3 linked regions of the Arenibacter algicola genome follow. The main gene of each other region encodes a partner of the protein of the gene in region 2 in a complex. Links are inferred from orthologs where the notes say so. Each region holds a gene or a part of one and is shown on either strand. Other genes may lie near its edges.

Region 1 (4,609 bases), on a different replicon or contig from region 2:
TCCCACTTGTGAAGAACTCGCTTGTAGCGGTATCTTTTTAAACAACTCCTGCAACAACTGTGCTTCAGCAAGCTGATTTCCCAATTTTTCGCGCTCCAATTGAATCATGGCCCTCCCGGTTTCATGCTTGTCACCAGCACTACTTTTGGTCTCGGAGGTCAAAGCTTCTTGCAACGAATCTATACTGCTGTTGATGCGCACTAGCCTATTCTCTATAAAAGATTTACAAAACCCATATAGTTGTTGTTTTACCGATTCGTCCATTCCGAATGTATTGTTTTAAATTATTCAGCTTTAAGCCCATTGTTACTTTATATCTACTTCAGCAAATTAGCCAATTCCTTACCTACCAAACTGCCAATAGCAATTCCCATACCACCCATTCGCACTCCGCAGTACACATTATTGGCAAGTTGCTTTACAATAGGTTTCTTCTGATTTCCCATCCCCATAATACCGCTCCATCTCAAGTCTATCTCCATAGGGGTATTGGGCAAAATAATGGTTCTCAGTATTTCCTCCAGTCTGTTCTGGATCAAAGTCGTCTCCCCAAAGGTGGTGGTTTCCTCTCCTTGAAAATCGAGATTTCTTCCTCCCCCCAATAGAATTCGGTTATCTATGTTCCTAAAATAATAGTAGCCTTCATCCAAATGAAAAGTCCCCTTTATAGAAAGATTTTTGATGGGCTTGGTAATCAATACCTGGGCTCGGGCAGGTTTCACCGTTTCCCCTATCAATTGGGAGGCAAAACCATTGGTGGCAATAAACAGTTTGTTGGTCTTAAACTCGAATTGTCCGGTCTTAACAACAACATGATCTATATTCTCTTGGTAGCTATCCACGCCAATGGCATTCAGGATAATAACACCACTGTTCTGCACCTTGGCCACTAAGGCTTTCATCATTTTGCCGGTATTAATCTGGCCTTCGAACGGATTTGTTATATAATTTTCATGAACCCCTTTAAATTTAAAATTATTGGGATGCACTAGAAAAGCGTCTTTACCAAATACGGGATTTAATAAAGTATTTACCCTATTCAAATTCTCCAGACAATCTTCATATAGGTGTAGCTGATCCTTTAAAAAAATCTCATGCCCTCCACCGTAACTCTGATAATCCATTGGGTGATCACCAAGAGTCTCCCTTAGTAATTGTATCCCCTCCCATCGCTTTTGTACCAACTGGCAGACTTCCTCCTCGGAATGCTGTTTTAAGTCGGACAAAACCTCTGACATACTACCAAAACATGCAAATCCAGCATTTTTTGTACTGGCTCCTTGTGGGAGCACACCTCTTTCCAGGACCAATATCTTGGCCTTGGGAAATTGTTTCTTTAAATGTAAGGCGCAATTCAGCCCTACGATTCCACTGCCAACAATGGTAAAATCGATGCTGGACAACCAGCTTTTATATTCCCAATAACTTAGGTTCATAGTGGTCCTATGCGTTATGACTTGTTTTAAAATATATTCTGAAATAAAGTTATTATTAATTTAGATAGGAATAACTAATGGTGAAGAGTTCCTTCAATACTGCTTTAAACCTAAAAAGCGGATTAAACCGTTGGTTGCCCAACCGTTTAATCCGCCTATATCCAATAATAATATCCTATTAAATCTTATTATTCCACTGGCTGTGGTGCCATTACAAAGTCTTCCATAAACTTTGTGGTATAATTCCCAGCTAAGTAATCCGGATGATCCATAAGCTGTCGATGAAAGGGAATGGTTGTCTTGATACCTTCAATAACAAACTCATCCAATGCACGTTTCATTTTATTGATGGCTTCTTCCCTTGTTTGAGCCGTTGTAATAAGCTTAGCAATCATGGAATCATAATTGGGAGGAATGGTGTAACCACTATAAACGTGGGTATCCAAACGTATCCCATGCCCTCCTGGAGTATGTAAGGTTGTGATCTTTCCGGGAGAAGGCCTAAATCCGTTGTATGGATCCTCCGCATTTATTCTACATTCAATAGAGTGCAGCTTTGGAAGATAATTTTTTCCTGAGATGGGCACCCCACCAGCAACTAGAATTTGCTCTCTGATAAGGTCATAATCTATAACCTGTTCCGTAATGGGATGTTCTACCTGGATTCTGGTATTCATTTCCATAAAATAGAAATTCCGGTGTTTGTCTACAAGGAATTCTATGGTACCAGCTCCTTCATATTTAATATATTCTGCTGCTTTTACAGCCGCTTTCCCCATATCGTCCCTCAACTTATCGGTCATAAATGGAGAAGGGGTCTCTTCAGTCAACTTCTGGTGGCGACGCTGAATAGAGCAGTCCCTTTCAGAAAGGTGACAGGCTTTTCCATATTGGTCTCCGACTATCTGTATTTCTATGTGGCGGGGTTCCTCGATCAACTTTTCCATATACATGCCCCCATTGCCAAAGGCAGCTGTGGCTTCCTTTACCGCACTGTTAAAAAGGTCCTCCATCTTGTCCTCGGACATTACGGCACGCATTCCCTTACCTCCACCACCTGCAGTAGCTTTGATCATCACTGGATAACCCATTTTTTTGGCCACTTTTTTGGCATCCTCTACGTCCTTCAACAAGCCATCAGAACCTGGCACACAAGGTACACCGGCCTTTTTCATGGTTTCTTTGGCAGTAGCCTTGTCCCCCATCTTGTCTATATGTTCGCCTGTAGCTCCAATAAATTTTATATCGTGCTCAGCACATATTCTGGAGAACTTGGAATTTTCTGAAAGAAAACCATATCCTGGGTGTATGGCATCGGCATTGGTAATTTCAGCCGCTGCAATAATATTTGGAATTTTTAGATAGGATTCGCTACTTGGGGCAGGGCCTATGCAAACGGCTTCGTCCGCAAAACGCACATGTAGGCTTTCCTCATCCGCTTTAGAGTATACCGCTACCGTTTTTATACCCATTTCCTTACAGGTCCTAATAATACGTAGCGCTATTTCTCCCCTATTTGCAATAAGTATTTTCTTAAACATCTTTTGAAATTTTAAATTTTGTATTCTAAATTTTAAATGATTCGAAATGACCCTATTAAATCGTCATCCGACATTTAGCATTTAAAACTTCTTATGATGGATCTACCAAAAATAAAGGCTGATCGAATTCTACAGGTGAACTATCATCTACAAGAACTTTCACAATTGTACCGGAAACTTCGGATTCAATATCATTAAATAATTTCATTGCTTCAATGACACAAAGCACATCACCTTTACCAATAGTATCCCCTACCTCTACAAAAGAAGGTTTATCAGGAGAGGGTTTTCTATAAAAAGTTCCTATTATAGGCGATTTTATGGTAATATATTTCGAATTTTCATCAGCTTCCTTTTTTACCTCTACCTCCACAGAAGGAGAGTTAGCGGGTGCGGCAGCCATCTGTTGTGGCATATGACCTCCCATAGGAATTTGTTGTACATAGGTTGGTTCTGCAGTATGACCAGCTGCACCGGTTCGGATGGTGATCTTTATATCTTCCATCTCCAATTTTACTTCACTAGCCCCAGATTTGGCTACAAATTTAATTAAGCTTTGAATTTCTTTAATATCCATAGAGTTCGTATTAGTTTATAGGTTGCTTCAGATTTATGAATTGTATGCCCATTTTAAATAAATGGAGCCCCAGGTGAAACCACCACCAAAGGCTGCAAAAACCAAATTATCACCTTTTTTAAGCTGGCTTTCATAGTCGCTCAATAAAAGTGGGAGTGTTGCGGAAGTAGTATTTCCGTACCGCTGTATATTCATCATTACCTTGGAATCGTCCAATCCCATTCTATTGGAGGTGGCATCGATAATTCTTTTGTTGGCCTGATGGGGTATTAACCAATCTACATCCTCGTGCGACAAATTATTCCGCTCCATTATTTTCGCAGCGGAATCCGCCATATTGGTAACCGCAAATTTAAAGACCGACTTCCCATCCTGATAAATAAAATGTTGTCTATTCTTAACTGTTTCCTCTGAAGCGGGAAGCAAAGAGCCACCGGCATCCATTTTAAGGAAATTTCTTCCTACACCATCCGATCTTAAATATTCATCCTGAAGACCTAGACCTTCGTTATTAGGCTCAAAAAGTGCCGCACCGGCACCATCCCCAAATATTATACAGGTAGTTCTATCGGTATAATCAATAATAGAGGACATTTTGTCGGCTCCGATAAGCAATACCTTCTTATATCGCCCAGATTCTATATAACTAGCCGCAGTAGACATGCCATATAAAAAACTGGAACATGCCGCTTGCAAATCATAAGCGAAGGCATTGGTTGCCCCAATTTCCGAAGCCACATATGCGGCAGTTGCAGCTACCATCATGTCTGGAGTTGCGGTTGCAACAATAACCAATTCGATCTCCTTGGGATCCAATTTTCGTTTTTCCAGAAGTTGCTCCGCTGCTTTTATAGCAAGATAGGATGTTCCTAGACCTTCACCTTTTAAGATTCTCCTTTCCTTGATACCCGTCCTGGTCGTAATCCACTCATCATTGGTATCTACCAAAGTCTCCAAAATCTTATTTGTCATTACAAAGTCTGGTACATAAGACCCTACAGCGGTAATTGCAGCTGTTATTTTGCTCATCTAAATCTGATTTTTATCAATAAATC
Region 2 (6,597 bases):
AAAAAGTAGCTTTTATTTCTTCTTTTATGGCGTCGAATGCTGCACTTCTTTCGTGCTTTGCTGAACCAGCTTTTGCAATGGCATAAACCTTGTCATAAGCCATGTCGTGGATTTTCTTGGCCAAATCCTCATCTTCCCTTTCTGCCTCGTATTCACGAACTTCTTTTCTGCCAAATGCTTCTGCCAACCTAAGTTGGGCAGCACATTGTACCTTAATGGCATCATGGGCAAATTTAATGGCTTCCACCATTTCCTCCTCGGAAATCTCCTTCATTTCACCTTCAACCATCATAACAGAATCTGCTGAAGCACCGATTACCATATCGATATCCGATACCAATAATTGGGCCCTGGTTGGATTGATTATGAATTCACCATCAATACGACCAACACGCACCTCTGAAATAGCACATTCAAATGGGAAATCTGAAAGTTGGATAGCTGCAGAAGCGGCCAATCCCGCCATAGCATCTGGCATAACATCCTCATCATGGGACATTAGTTGGATCATCACCTGGGTTTCAGCATGGTAATCCTTAGGGAAAAGCGGACGTAAAACACGATCCACCAATCTCATTGTCAATACTTCACCGTCACTTGGTCTTGCTTCTCTCTTGAAGAAACCTCCTGGGTAACGACCTGAAGCTGCAAATTTTTCACGGTAATCTACCGTTAGTGGAAGGAAATCCACATCACTTTGTTTGTAATTGGAAACTACTGTACATAACAACATACATTTTCCAGACTGAACAACAACAGAACCATGGGCCTGTTTTGCCAATTTTCCGGTTTCGATAGAAATTTCCCTACCGTCGCCAAGGTCAATGACCTCTCTAAATACTTTTGGTATCATAAATACGAATTAAAACCTGTCTCATTACAGGTTTGTTAAACAATGGTCTTTCGTCTGTTATAGACGCGTTGTTGTGTTGTAGTTGTGTGTTGTTGACCAATGAAAAACTATGTGCAAGCTTTTTGTTTGTGCCTTAAGGTAAACCTCCGGGACTTTACAATAGTATTGAAAAACAATAATATTGATATTGTAAAAAAGGGGAAAGTAACACTTTCCCCTTTTGGTAAATTATTTTCTAATTCCTAATTCTTTAATTATAGCACGATATCTAATGATATCTTTTTTAATCAAGTAATCTAGAAGAGATCTTCTCTTACCTACCAACTTTACCAAAGAACGCTCCGTGTTAAAATCCTTACGGTTCTTTTTTAAATGCTCTGTTAAGTGGTTGATTCTGTGGGTAAACAAGGCAATCTGCCCTTCAGCAGAACCTGTGTTTTTTTCTTCCCCGCCGTGTTTCTTAAAAATCTCGGCCTTTACTTCTTTAGTTAAATACATTCCAATATTATTTTAATGATTTTTATGTACATGATTGATTTTCAATCAGGGCGCAAAGATAGACTTTTTTTTAGAAACCTTGTGCAATCCTAATATTTTTTGAAAGGTGTATTAAACTTTTTTAATTATCCGGCGTCCTATTATAAAACGTTAAAGAAATGTTATTGCAAATGGGCAGTAACGGATCTTAATGCTGGCCAGCGACAGAATTGAAATTTTTCTTATTGTAAACATTTAAATCAAAACAGATGAAAAAAAGTCTCAAAAAATCGAACTTAACAGGATGGTTGCTAATGGTCTTATTGGTAATGGGTTCCTGTAACAATGAAGAGTCAAACAGTGTGGAAGAGGATACCACTTTTGAAATTGCTGAACTTGTGGCTAGCGATGAAGCCGATTTAATTTCGGAGGAAATTGCCAACATAGGAGAAGATGTTTATTCCACTGAAGAGATCAGGGCTACCTCAAAATCGTTCTTTCTTTCCAATTATTTGCCAGAATGTGTCGTAATAACAACAGTGGTTACCAATGACACAAAAGATACTTCCATTGATTTTGGTGGAGGTTGCGAGATGCCCAATGGCAATCTATTAAGTGGAATTATACATTTAAGTTATGCCAAGGACATGGATGCGGCAACCAAGACCATTGTTCTTTCCTTGGAGAATTTCACCTTTAATGAGGTGGCTGTAACAGGGGGAGCCACTTTGGTGCGAAATCGTGCCAACGACAACGGTAACCCCCAATCTGATGCCGTTGCCAGTTATAACGGGGTATGGCCAGACGGAAGTGTTGCCAGTTTTACAGGAAATAGGACACGGGAATGGGTAGAGGGTTATGGTTCCGGATTTTGGGCCGATAATGTTTTTCTTATTTCCGGTGAAGGTACCTATACCAATAAAGCGGGTGATGTTTATTCCAGGGAAACTATAAGCTCCCTGCGCAGGGAATTGTCCTGCCGGTTTATTGTTAGCGGGGTCTTGGAGATTTCTAAAAATGATACCACAGCGAGTCTCGATTTTGGAGACGGCACTTGTGATGCCAAGGGAACCTTGACCCTTCCAAATGGGGAAACCACGGAAATTTTTCTAAAAAGGTTTAATAAGTAGGAATGCTTAAATAAAAAAGGCCCTGATCATGATCAGGGCCTTTAATTTTTATACTCTAACAGGGTTATTTTCTATTAAATCTATATAAAGATTAATTTTCTTCTTAAGGTCCCTGCGATGGACAATAAAATCTAAAAATCCATGTTCCTGTAGGAATTCGGCAGTCTGAAACCCTTCCGGTAATTCTTTACCGGTAGCTTCTTTCACCACACGCGGACCAGCAAAGCCGATCAAGGCCCCAGGTTCGGAAATATTTATATCCCCAAGCATAGCATATGAAGCTGTTGTTCCTCCAGTGGTGGGATCCGTGCACAAGGAAATATAAGGGATGCCGGCATCCGCAAGCTGTGCCAATTTAGCCGATGTCTTGGCCAATTGCATAAGGGACAATGCTGCTTCCATCATACGTGCACCTCCAGATTTGGAAATCATGACAAAGGGGATTTTCTTTTTGATGGAATGATCGATACCCCTTGCTATTTTTTCTCCTACCACACTTCCCATAGAACCACCAATAAAGCTGAAGTCCATACAGCAAATAACTACATCCTTTCCAAGGGATTTGCCCACTCCGGTCCTAACGGCATCCTTAAGGCCTGTTTTTGCTTCGGCCGCCTTTAATCTTTCCACATACTTTTTGGTGTCCTCAAATTTCAAGGGATCCTTGGAAGTAAGTTTTGCATCCAACTCGGTAAACTTGTTGTTGTCGAAAAGAATTTCGAAATATTCCTTACTACCTATTCGTACATGATAATCATCCTCTGGGCTAACATAAAAATTCTTTGCCAACTCATCGGATTCTACAATTTTTCCGGTAGGTGATTTGTACCAAAGGCCCCTTGGGGTATCCTTTTTCTGGTCCGTTGCAGTTTGTATTCCTTTTTCCTTTCTTTTAAACCAAGACGACATAAGCTTTCTTTTTGGGTTGGGGGATTATAGGGTATTCACATTATTAAGGTCCTCAAAAGCCTTTTTAAGACGTGTAACAAACGTTTTTTCTCCTTCTCTTAACCAAACACGTGGGTCGTAATGCTTTTTGTTTGGCTCGTCGGCACCGTTTGGATTACCGATCTGGGATTGTAAATAGTCCTTTTTACCTTGGATATAGTCCCTGATCCCTTCAAGGAATGCATACTGTAAGTCGGTATCAATATTCATTTTAATAACACCATATCCTATAGCCTCACGTATTTCCTCAACGGTAGATCCCGATCCACCATGGAATACGAAATCGATATGGTTGTGTTCAACACCGTATTTCTCCGTGACAAATTCCTGCGAATTTTTAAGGATCTTTGGGGTCAATTTTACGTTTCCAGGCTTGTAAACACCGTGTACATTACCAAATGCGGCGGCAATGGTAAATTTAGGGCTCACTTTGGAAAGCTCTTCGTAGGCATAGGCAACCTCTTCCGGTTGTGTATATAGTTTGGAATCGTCCACATCCGTGTTGTCCACACCATCCTCTTCACCTCCTGTGATTCCCAATTCTATTTCCAGGGTCATTCCCATCTTGCTCATTCTGGCAAGATATTTTTTGCAAATTTCAATATTCTCTTCTATTGGCTCCTCCGATAGGTCTATCATGTGTGAGCTGTATAACGGTTTTCCCGTTTCCTTAAAATGTTTTTCACTTGCATCCAACAAACCATCTATCCAAGGCAATAATTTTTTGGCACAATGGTCTGTGTGCAATATAACGGTTGCACCATAGGCTTCGGCCAATTGATGAACGTGCTTTGCTCCTGCAACGGCACCCAAAATAGCGGCTTGCTGACCGTCATTGGATAAGCCTTTTCCGGCATTGAACTGTGCTCCTCCGTTCGAGAACTGTATAATTACTGGAGCATTTAAACTGGCAGCAGTTTCCAAAACTCCGTTTATAGTGTTCGATCCTATAACATTAACAGCAGGTAGGGCAAATCCTTTTTCTTTAGCATAATTGAAAATTTTCTGTACCTCATCTCCGGTTGCAACTCCTGGTTTAATATTGTGTGCCATATTCTTGTTTTAGTGTAGTTAATTAAAAAGATGGGACAAAAGTAATAAAATAATCAGCTTTAAAAAGGATAATTTATACCTATGTTGAATACTGCGTTGGATAGATTGTAGTCCCTAAACCATCTTTTTGAAGATTCTTCAGCGGGATTATAAGTTTTAAGACCCATATCCAACCTGAATACAAAATACGTAAAATCGTAACGAATTCCAAGACCGGTTCCCAAAGCGATGTCTGCCAAGGAGCCCAAATTTTCGAAGGTGGCCTTCTCATCGGTAACATTGTCCAGGGCATTCCAGATGTTACCGGCATCGGCAAATAGAGCCCCTTTAATATCACCAACTATTGGAAACCTATATTCCAAATTGAAGGCGATTTTTAAATTTGCTTCGTTAAAGTCGTTTACGTCTTCAGTTCTGCCTGGTCCCAGGGAATAAGGCAGCCAGGCGCGGTTGTCGTTGGAACCGCCGGCAAAATAACTTCTTACGAAGGGTATGTTGTCCGAATTTCCATAGGGTATCGCAATACCAAAGAAACTCCTAAAGGCCAATACATTTGTCCTTGAAGTGCTCCAATGTTTTATGTAGTCGAATTCGGTTTTTATATATTGGGAAAAGGGGACGTTAAATACCAAGAGCTTGTCGTCATCACTAGTGTAGAATGGAATTATTTTGGATATTCCGGACAATAGGTTCCCTGCACTTTCCAATTTGAACCTAAACTGATAGAAATCGTTATCAGCTGTGCCAGTTTTATTGTTTTTGGTAAAAGTGTAATTGCTTGCGAAAATTAAGTTGTTTTCAGTAAGCCTTATTCGCCTTTCCTCAATACTGCTCACATCCTCAAAATCCGTGTCGCTGGAAGTGACATCTCCATTTAGAATGGCGTTGGTAAAGCCCGTAGTACCTTCAGGAATAATCAACTGGAGATCCGTACTGCCATCAACGGTCTCAAAATATTCGGCCAGTGCGGGATCGGTTTCATAATTGTCGGCAATTTCATCCAAATTTTCATAGGTGCTCTCATATACTGCAAAGAACCGGTCTGGGTTTACATTGCGAACAAATTGGACATTTAGCAGCTCGGCAGCATTCTTTTTGAAATCTGTTGGGGACCAATTATATCCAAAAACTGTATTCAAGGTTTGCTTATCCAAGCCAATATTCTGTTGAAAACTCGTTCCAATAGATAATTTGGTCTTGGGAAGCATATAGTTGGGTATAATTCTGGATGTATTTACAAAGGGGAACCAAATTCGAGGTAAATTAAGGTTGATATCGGCTCCCGTTTCCAATATGTTGAAAAAGCGGTTGTCCGCTATGTCCGGATCACTGGAAGCCCCAATGCTTATCCTTCCTGAAATGCTCAGGTTTTCTGCACCTTTGAACAAATTTCTGGCTTGTAAGGATGGACTAAACCCTATTCCTAAAAATTGAATATTGGAATGGGTTACATCAAAATCGGTACCCAATGAATATCTAGGACGCGGCGACAGATAGATATTGGCCGTTAATTCTGAAGCCGTACTATCAGCAACGAATTCAATATTGGGATATTTAAAAGTGTTAAGGTTGGTAATTTGTCTGTAGGTTCTAATCCTGTTAATTTCCCTGTAGATACTGTCCTTTTTTAAGAAAACGGCATCTGTAAGGGTTTTTGGCTTGTATCTCAGTTTTCCTTGGTAATAGATCGTGAAATCTTTATAATCCACCTTTTTTAGGCTATCCAACCCATTGTTGAAGGTGTAGTTGGTGTAAATATTTATTTTCTTGAAGGTATGTACCTTGTATTCCGAAGTGGAAAGTGCGTTATCTGTCCTGGTTTTCAGATCTTCAATATTTAAAAGGATATCCATTTTTTGATTGTTCCCCAGTTTGGTGGTGTCTCCAATTAAATCGTAGGAAATGGAACTCTCTTGAAAGTTATGGATTCCGGTGTTTCTAAAAAGATTGGTCAATCGTTCCCTTTCACTATTAAAATTGTCGAGGTCTATCCGTTGCCCTGATTTTATAAAGGAATTACTCTTGTTTGCCTTGTTGATGGAGTCTAGGGCAGTGGAAGTAATATTCGTGGATACCGAGTCTATAAGATAAGGTGTGCCCAGATCTAACCTGTAGTTCATAATGGCCCGTTGCTTT
Region 3 (4,756 bases), on a different replicon or contig from region 2:
TTTTATTTGTTGCAGAATGCCAAACGTTAAGCTCAATAATTATCTTCACCTACATTTTATAGTTTTTGTCTGGGGCTTTACGGCGGTCATTGGCAAGCTCATAACTATTGACGCCCTTCCTTTGGTATGGTATCGTATGTTGATGGCTTCCTTGATCATTTTAGCCTATATCCTTATAAGGAAATTTCAGTTGAAGGTACCTCCAAAAACCCTGCTGATGCTTATTTTGGGTGGAATTGTGGTATCCTTGCATTGGGTCACCTTTTTTATGGCCATCAAAGTATCCAATGTGTCCATTGCCCTGGCAACAATGTCTACGGGCGCATTTTTTACGGCCCTGTTGGAACCTTTTTGGTATGGCCGGAAAATGGTAGGTTATGAATTGGTTTTTGGGCTGATCGTTATGCTAGGCCTATATATAATGTTTAGGGTGGAGAAGGGTTTTTTAAATGGAATACTATTGGCATTGGTGTCCTCCTTTTTATCTGCCACTTTTTCCTTGATCAATGGTAAATTAACGCAAGAGCAAAGACCGTCTGTTATTTCGTTTTATGAAGTGGGAAGCGGTGTCCTGTTTTTGTCCATATATCTGGTATTCTCCGGTAGTTTCGACCAAAAGTTTTTTCAGTTGTCCGTTAATGATTGGATGTATATATTTATACTTGCTTCAGTCTGTACGGCTTATGCATTCATTGCTTCCGTAAAGATTTTGAAATATATTTCTCCCTATACCGTAATGTTGACAATTAACTTGGAACCCGTATATGGGATAATATTGGCCTTTCTTCTTCTTGGGGAAAGCGAAAAATTGAATCCGCTTTTTTATGTGGGAGCACTTTTGATCTTGACTACCGTGGTCGCCAACGGGATTTTGAAAAATAGAAAAAAATTAAAAAAAACTACTAATGGGTTACCTTCCCATTAAAGTTTTATATTTGCTAGTTGTAAAGAGCTAAACCTATAAACCTATGGAGTATTTAGATTTTGAACTGCCAATTAAAGAGCTGGAAGAGCAATTGGATAAGTGCATGATAATCGGAGAAGAGAGTGAAGTTGATGTTTCTGAAACTTGTAAACAAATAGAGAAAAAACTCGTTGAGACCCGTAAGGAAATATATAAGAATCTTACCGCCTGGCAAAGGGTGCAATTGTCCAGGCATCCTAATAGACCCTATACCTTAGATTATATAAGGGCCATTTGTGGGGAAACCTTTTTGGAATTGCATGGAGATCGCAATGTCAAGGATGACAAAGCAATGATCGGCGGTCTTGGTAAAATAGGAGATCAGAGTTATATGTTTGTTGGTCAACAGAAAGGTTATAATACCAAAACAAGGCAATTAAGAAATTTCGGGATGGCCAACCCAGAAGGGTACAGAAAAGCATTGCGCTTAATGAAGTCTGCCGAAAAATTTGGTATTCCGGTAGTTTGCTTAATAGATACTCCAGGAGCATATCCTGGGATTGAGGCAGAAGAAAGAGGCCAAGGAGAGGCAATTGCAAGGAATATTTTGGAAATGACCCGATTGAAAGTTCCCATTATCGTGGTAATTATTGGCGAAGGCGCTTCTGGAGGGGCATTGGGAATTGGTGTAGGGGATAAGGTATTGATGTTGGAAAATACCTGGTACTCCGTTATTTCGCCAGAATCCTGCTCTTCTATTCTTTGGAGAAGTTGGGAGTACAAGGAAATTGCGGCAGAGGCCTTAAAGCTTACAGCAACGGACATGAAGAAAATGAAGTTGATAGACGAGATTGTTCGTGAACCGGTAGGTGGTGCCCATGCCAATAGGGATAAGACTTTTGAGATCGTAAAAAATAAAATTTCTTCGCATTATGAGGAATTAAAAAAGTTATCACCAAAAGAATTGGTAAAAAACCGAATGGATAAATATGCCAATATGGGTGTATTTAATGGATAATAACCCTTTTTGTCAAGGTAGAAAAAACTGGAGCGGAAATTCTCCGGTTTTTTTTTGCTTATGAACAAATTTTGTAACTTATCAACAGGTACATTGTTGAACAACTGTTAATATCCCAAATCTCTTTTTAATTCTTATTTATATAATTTAGCACTCATGGAAAAAACGAACCCCATTATTGGTCATCGAATAGACAAGTCGACCATCATTAGCCTTGAGAAGGGTAAAATACCTCCTCAAGCTATTGATTTAGAGGAAGTTGTGCTCGGAGCAATGATGATTGATAAGAAGGGGGTCGATGAAGTTATAGATATACTGCATCCTGAAGTCTTTTACAGGGATGCCCATAGATATATCTATGAAGCTATTTTTAAGTTGTTTGAAAATTCTGAACCGGTAGATTTATTAACCGTTTCGTCCCAATTGAAGAAGGATGGTAGGTTGGAGAGTGCCGGAGGCGATTTTTATCTTATAAAATTAACCCAAAAAGTAGCTTCTTCCGCACATATTGAGTTTCATGCGCGTATTATCCTTCAGAAATTTATCCAGCGTAGTCTTATCAAGATTTCAAATGAAATAATCGAAGAAGCCTATGAGGATTCTACCGATGTGTTCGACTTATTGGACACTGCTGAATCCAAATTGTACGACGTTACTCAGGGGAACTTAAAGCGTTCTGCCGAAACCGCCCAGAATTTGGTGATACAGGCTAAGAAGAGAATTGAGGAAATTGCAGGTAAGGAAGGGCTTAGCGGTATTCCATCTGGTTTCGACAAATTGGACAAGCTAACTTCGGGATGGCAACCGAGTGACTTGGTTATCGTGGCAGCCCGTCCAGGTATGGGTAAAACAGCCCTTACCCTGTCCATGGCCAGAAATATTGCGGTAAACTCCAATATTGGAGTGGCCTTCTTTTCACTTGAAATGTCTTCAGTTCAATTGATTACCAGATTGATATCCTCGGAGACGGGCCTGTCTTCAGAGAAATTGAGAACAGGAAGATTGGAGAAGCATGAATGGGAACAGTTGAACGTAAAGGTAAAGGCCTTGGAGACTGCACCCTTATTTATTGATGATACCCCTTCGCTTTCTATTTTCGACCTTAGAGCAAAGGCCAGGCGTTTGGCTTCACAGCACGATATTAAGATGATCATTATTGATTATTTGCAGTTGATGACCGCGGGAGGAAGTCAAAAAGGTGGAAACCGTGAACAGGAGATATCAACCATATCCAGAAACTTAAAGGCCTTGGCCAAGGAATTGAACGTTCCTGTAATAGCACTTTCCCAGTTATCACGTGCCGTTGAGACCAGGGGCGGTAGTAAAAGACCAATTTTATCGGATTTGAGGGAGTCCGGGGCAATAGAGCAGGATGCGGATATTGTTTCCTTTATCTATAGACCTGAATATTATAAGATTGATGAATGGGATGATGAAGAACGCTCGCCAACTGCAGGACAAGCCGAATTTATTGTGGCAAAGCACAGAAATGGTGGTTTGGAAAATATCCGTCTTAAGTTCCTTGGGCATCTAGGTAAATTTGACAACTTGGATGATTTTGATTCTCCCTTTGAATTTCAATCGAAAATGAATGCGGATGATGATAACCCCTTCATCACAAAAAACCTTCCCAATGCCAACGAAGCCTTTGGCAGTTCCATGAACGATGATTCCATGCAGGATGATAATGATGTACCTTTTTAAAGGGGGTAAATTAGTTCTTCTTAAAACCTATTCTTTTGACTATTTGGCAATTAGTTTGCAAAAAGTTGCTTATACTTTTCTCTAAGCAATAGGCTATTTTGAAAATTTTAACCCTATTTCAAAACTGATACCTCAATTTTCCAGTATCTTTGGTAAGATGCACATTAGATATTGGTACATGCAAAAGAGTTTTTTCTCCCTTTTATTTATTCTATTTTCTATAATGGAAATTTCAGCCACATCCATTCTTATTCCTATGGACGCTGAAAGTCAGAAAAACCATCTAAAGGCTTACGGTATTACCTATTGGGTATTGACCAAACAACAAAAGGTGCAATGGCTGCTAAACTATAGGGGCGGGTCTTTTTTGTTGCCCGATGGCGAGAATGTTCGTAGGGAATGTCAGATAAGGGGAGTGTCTTTTGAGATTGTATCGGATTCCCAGACCCAAATTATTTTGGAAGAAATTGCAAGTCCTTCGCAGAACCAAGAAGCGGTAATTTTGGAGAAGGCCCCCAAAATTGCAGTTTATTCCCCAAAGGATAATTCACCTTGGGACGATGCTGTTACCATGGTACTTACGTACGCCGAAATTCCTTATGATCAAATTTATGATGAGGAAGTTTTGGACGATAAATTGGTGCTCTATGATTGGCTGCACTTGCACCATGAAGACTTTACAGGGCAATACGGGAAATTTTATGGGGCCTATAGGGCGGCTCCTTGGTATATAGAAGGTAAGCAGCAGGCGGAAGCATTGGCAATAAAATTAGGGTTCAATAAAGTTTCAGAGGAAAAGCGGGCTGTAGCACTGAAAATAAGAAATTACGTTATAGGGGGAGGGTTTATGTTTGCTATGTGCTCTGCCACCGATAGTTTTGATATAGCCTTGGCTGCGGACGAGGTGGATATATGCGAGCCCATGTTCGATGGTGATCCATCTGACGCAAATTATCAAGCTAAGCTGGACTATGGGAAAACTTTTGCCTTTACCAATTTTATTTTGGAGCGCAATCCGCTTCAATATGAATTTTCTTCCATAGATATGACGATGAGAAGGGGTAATGTGCCCAAGGAATCGGATTATTTTTCTTTAATGGATTTCTCGGCGAAATGGGACCCTGTTCCTA

What was found. The genes of interacting proteins can lie anywhere in the genome.
Region 1: the proteins of accD (region 2) and accB are in contact, whole or in part, in a solved structure (PDB 8UXZ), measured with the Escherichia coli proteins. The link is inferred for Arenibacter algicola from one-to-one orthologs.
Region 3: the proteins of accD (region 2) and U735_RS0115815 are in contact, whole or in part, in a solved structure (PDB 8UXZ), measured with the Escherichia coli proteins. The link is inferred for Arenibacter algicola from one-to-one orthologs.

The regions. Positions count from the first base shown.
Region 1 is NZ_JPOO01000003.1:2,702,835-2,707,443, forward strand. The notes cover bases 1,812-4,609. They hold accB (acetyl-CoA carboxylase biotin carboxyl carrier protein), read right to left. Parts: upstream 3,555-4,609; coding sequence 3,069-3,554; downstream 1,812-3,068. Other genes in these bases: accC (acetyl-CoA carboxylase biotin carboxylase subunit), read right to left, coding at 1,812-2,977; U735_RS0122305 (beta-ketoacyl-ACP synthase III), read right to left, coding at 3,588-4,583. Also shown: U735_RS0122285 (3-oxoacyl-ACP synthase), read right to left, coding at 1-264; U735_RS0122290 (NAD(P)/FAD-dependent oxidoreductase), read right to left, coding at 318-1,436; more of accC, read right to left, coding at 1,625-1,811. UniProt on the Escherichia coli protein: This protein is a component of the acetyl coenzyme A carboxylase complex; first, biotin carboxylase catalyzes the carboxylation of the carrier protein and then the transcarboxylase transfers the carboxyl group to form malonyl-CoA.
Region 2 is NZ_JPOO01000001.1:1,037,260-1,043,856, forward strand. The notes cover bases 1,440-4,414. They hold accD (acetyl-CoA carboxylase, carboxyltransferase subunit beta), read right to left. Parts: upstream 3,370-4,414; coding sequence 2,509-3,369; downstream 1,440-2,508. Other genes in these bases: U735_RS0104455 (hypothetical protein), read left to right, coding at 1,600-2,460; fbaA (class II fructose-bisphosphate aldolase), read right to left, coding at 3,394-4,414. In the rest of the region: U735_RS0104445 (polyribonucleotide nucleotidyltransferase), read right to left, coding at 1-853; rpsO (30S ribosomal protein S15), read right to left, coding at 1,082-1,351; more of fbaA, read right to left, coding at 4,415-4,461; translocation and assembly module lipoprotein TamL, read right to left, coding at 4,521-6,597.
Region 3 is NZ_JPOO01000003.1:1,248,195-1,252,950, reverse strand. The notes cover bases 1-2,945. They hold U735_RS0115815 (acetyl-CoA carboxylase carboxyltransferase subunit alpha), read left to right. Parts: upstream 1-968; coding sequence 969-1,922; downstream 1,923-2,945. Other genes in these bases: dnaB (replicative DNA helicase), read left to right, coding at 2,079-2,945; U735_RS0115820 (DMT family transporter), read left to right, coding at 17-925; U735_RS0115825 (LptF/LptG family permease), read left to right, coding at 1-30. Also shown: more of dnaB, read left to right, coding at 2,946-3,626; U735_RS0115800 (hypothetical protein), read left to right, coding at 3,805-4,756. UniProt on the Escherichia coli protein: Component of the acetyl coenzyme A carboxylase (ACC) complex. First, biotin carboxylase catalyzes the carboxylation of biotin on its carrier protein (BCCP) and then the CO(2) group is transferred by the carboxyltransferase to acetyl-CoA to form malonyl-CoA.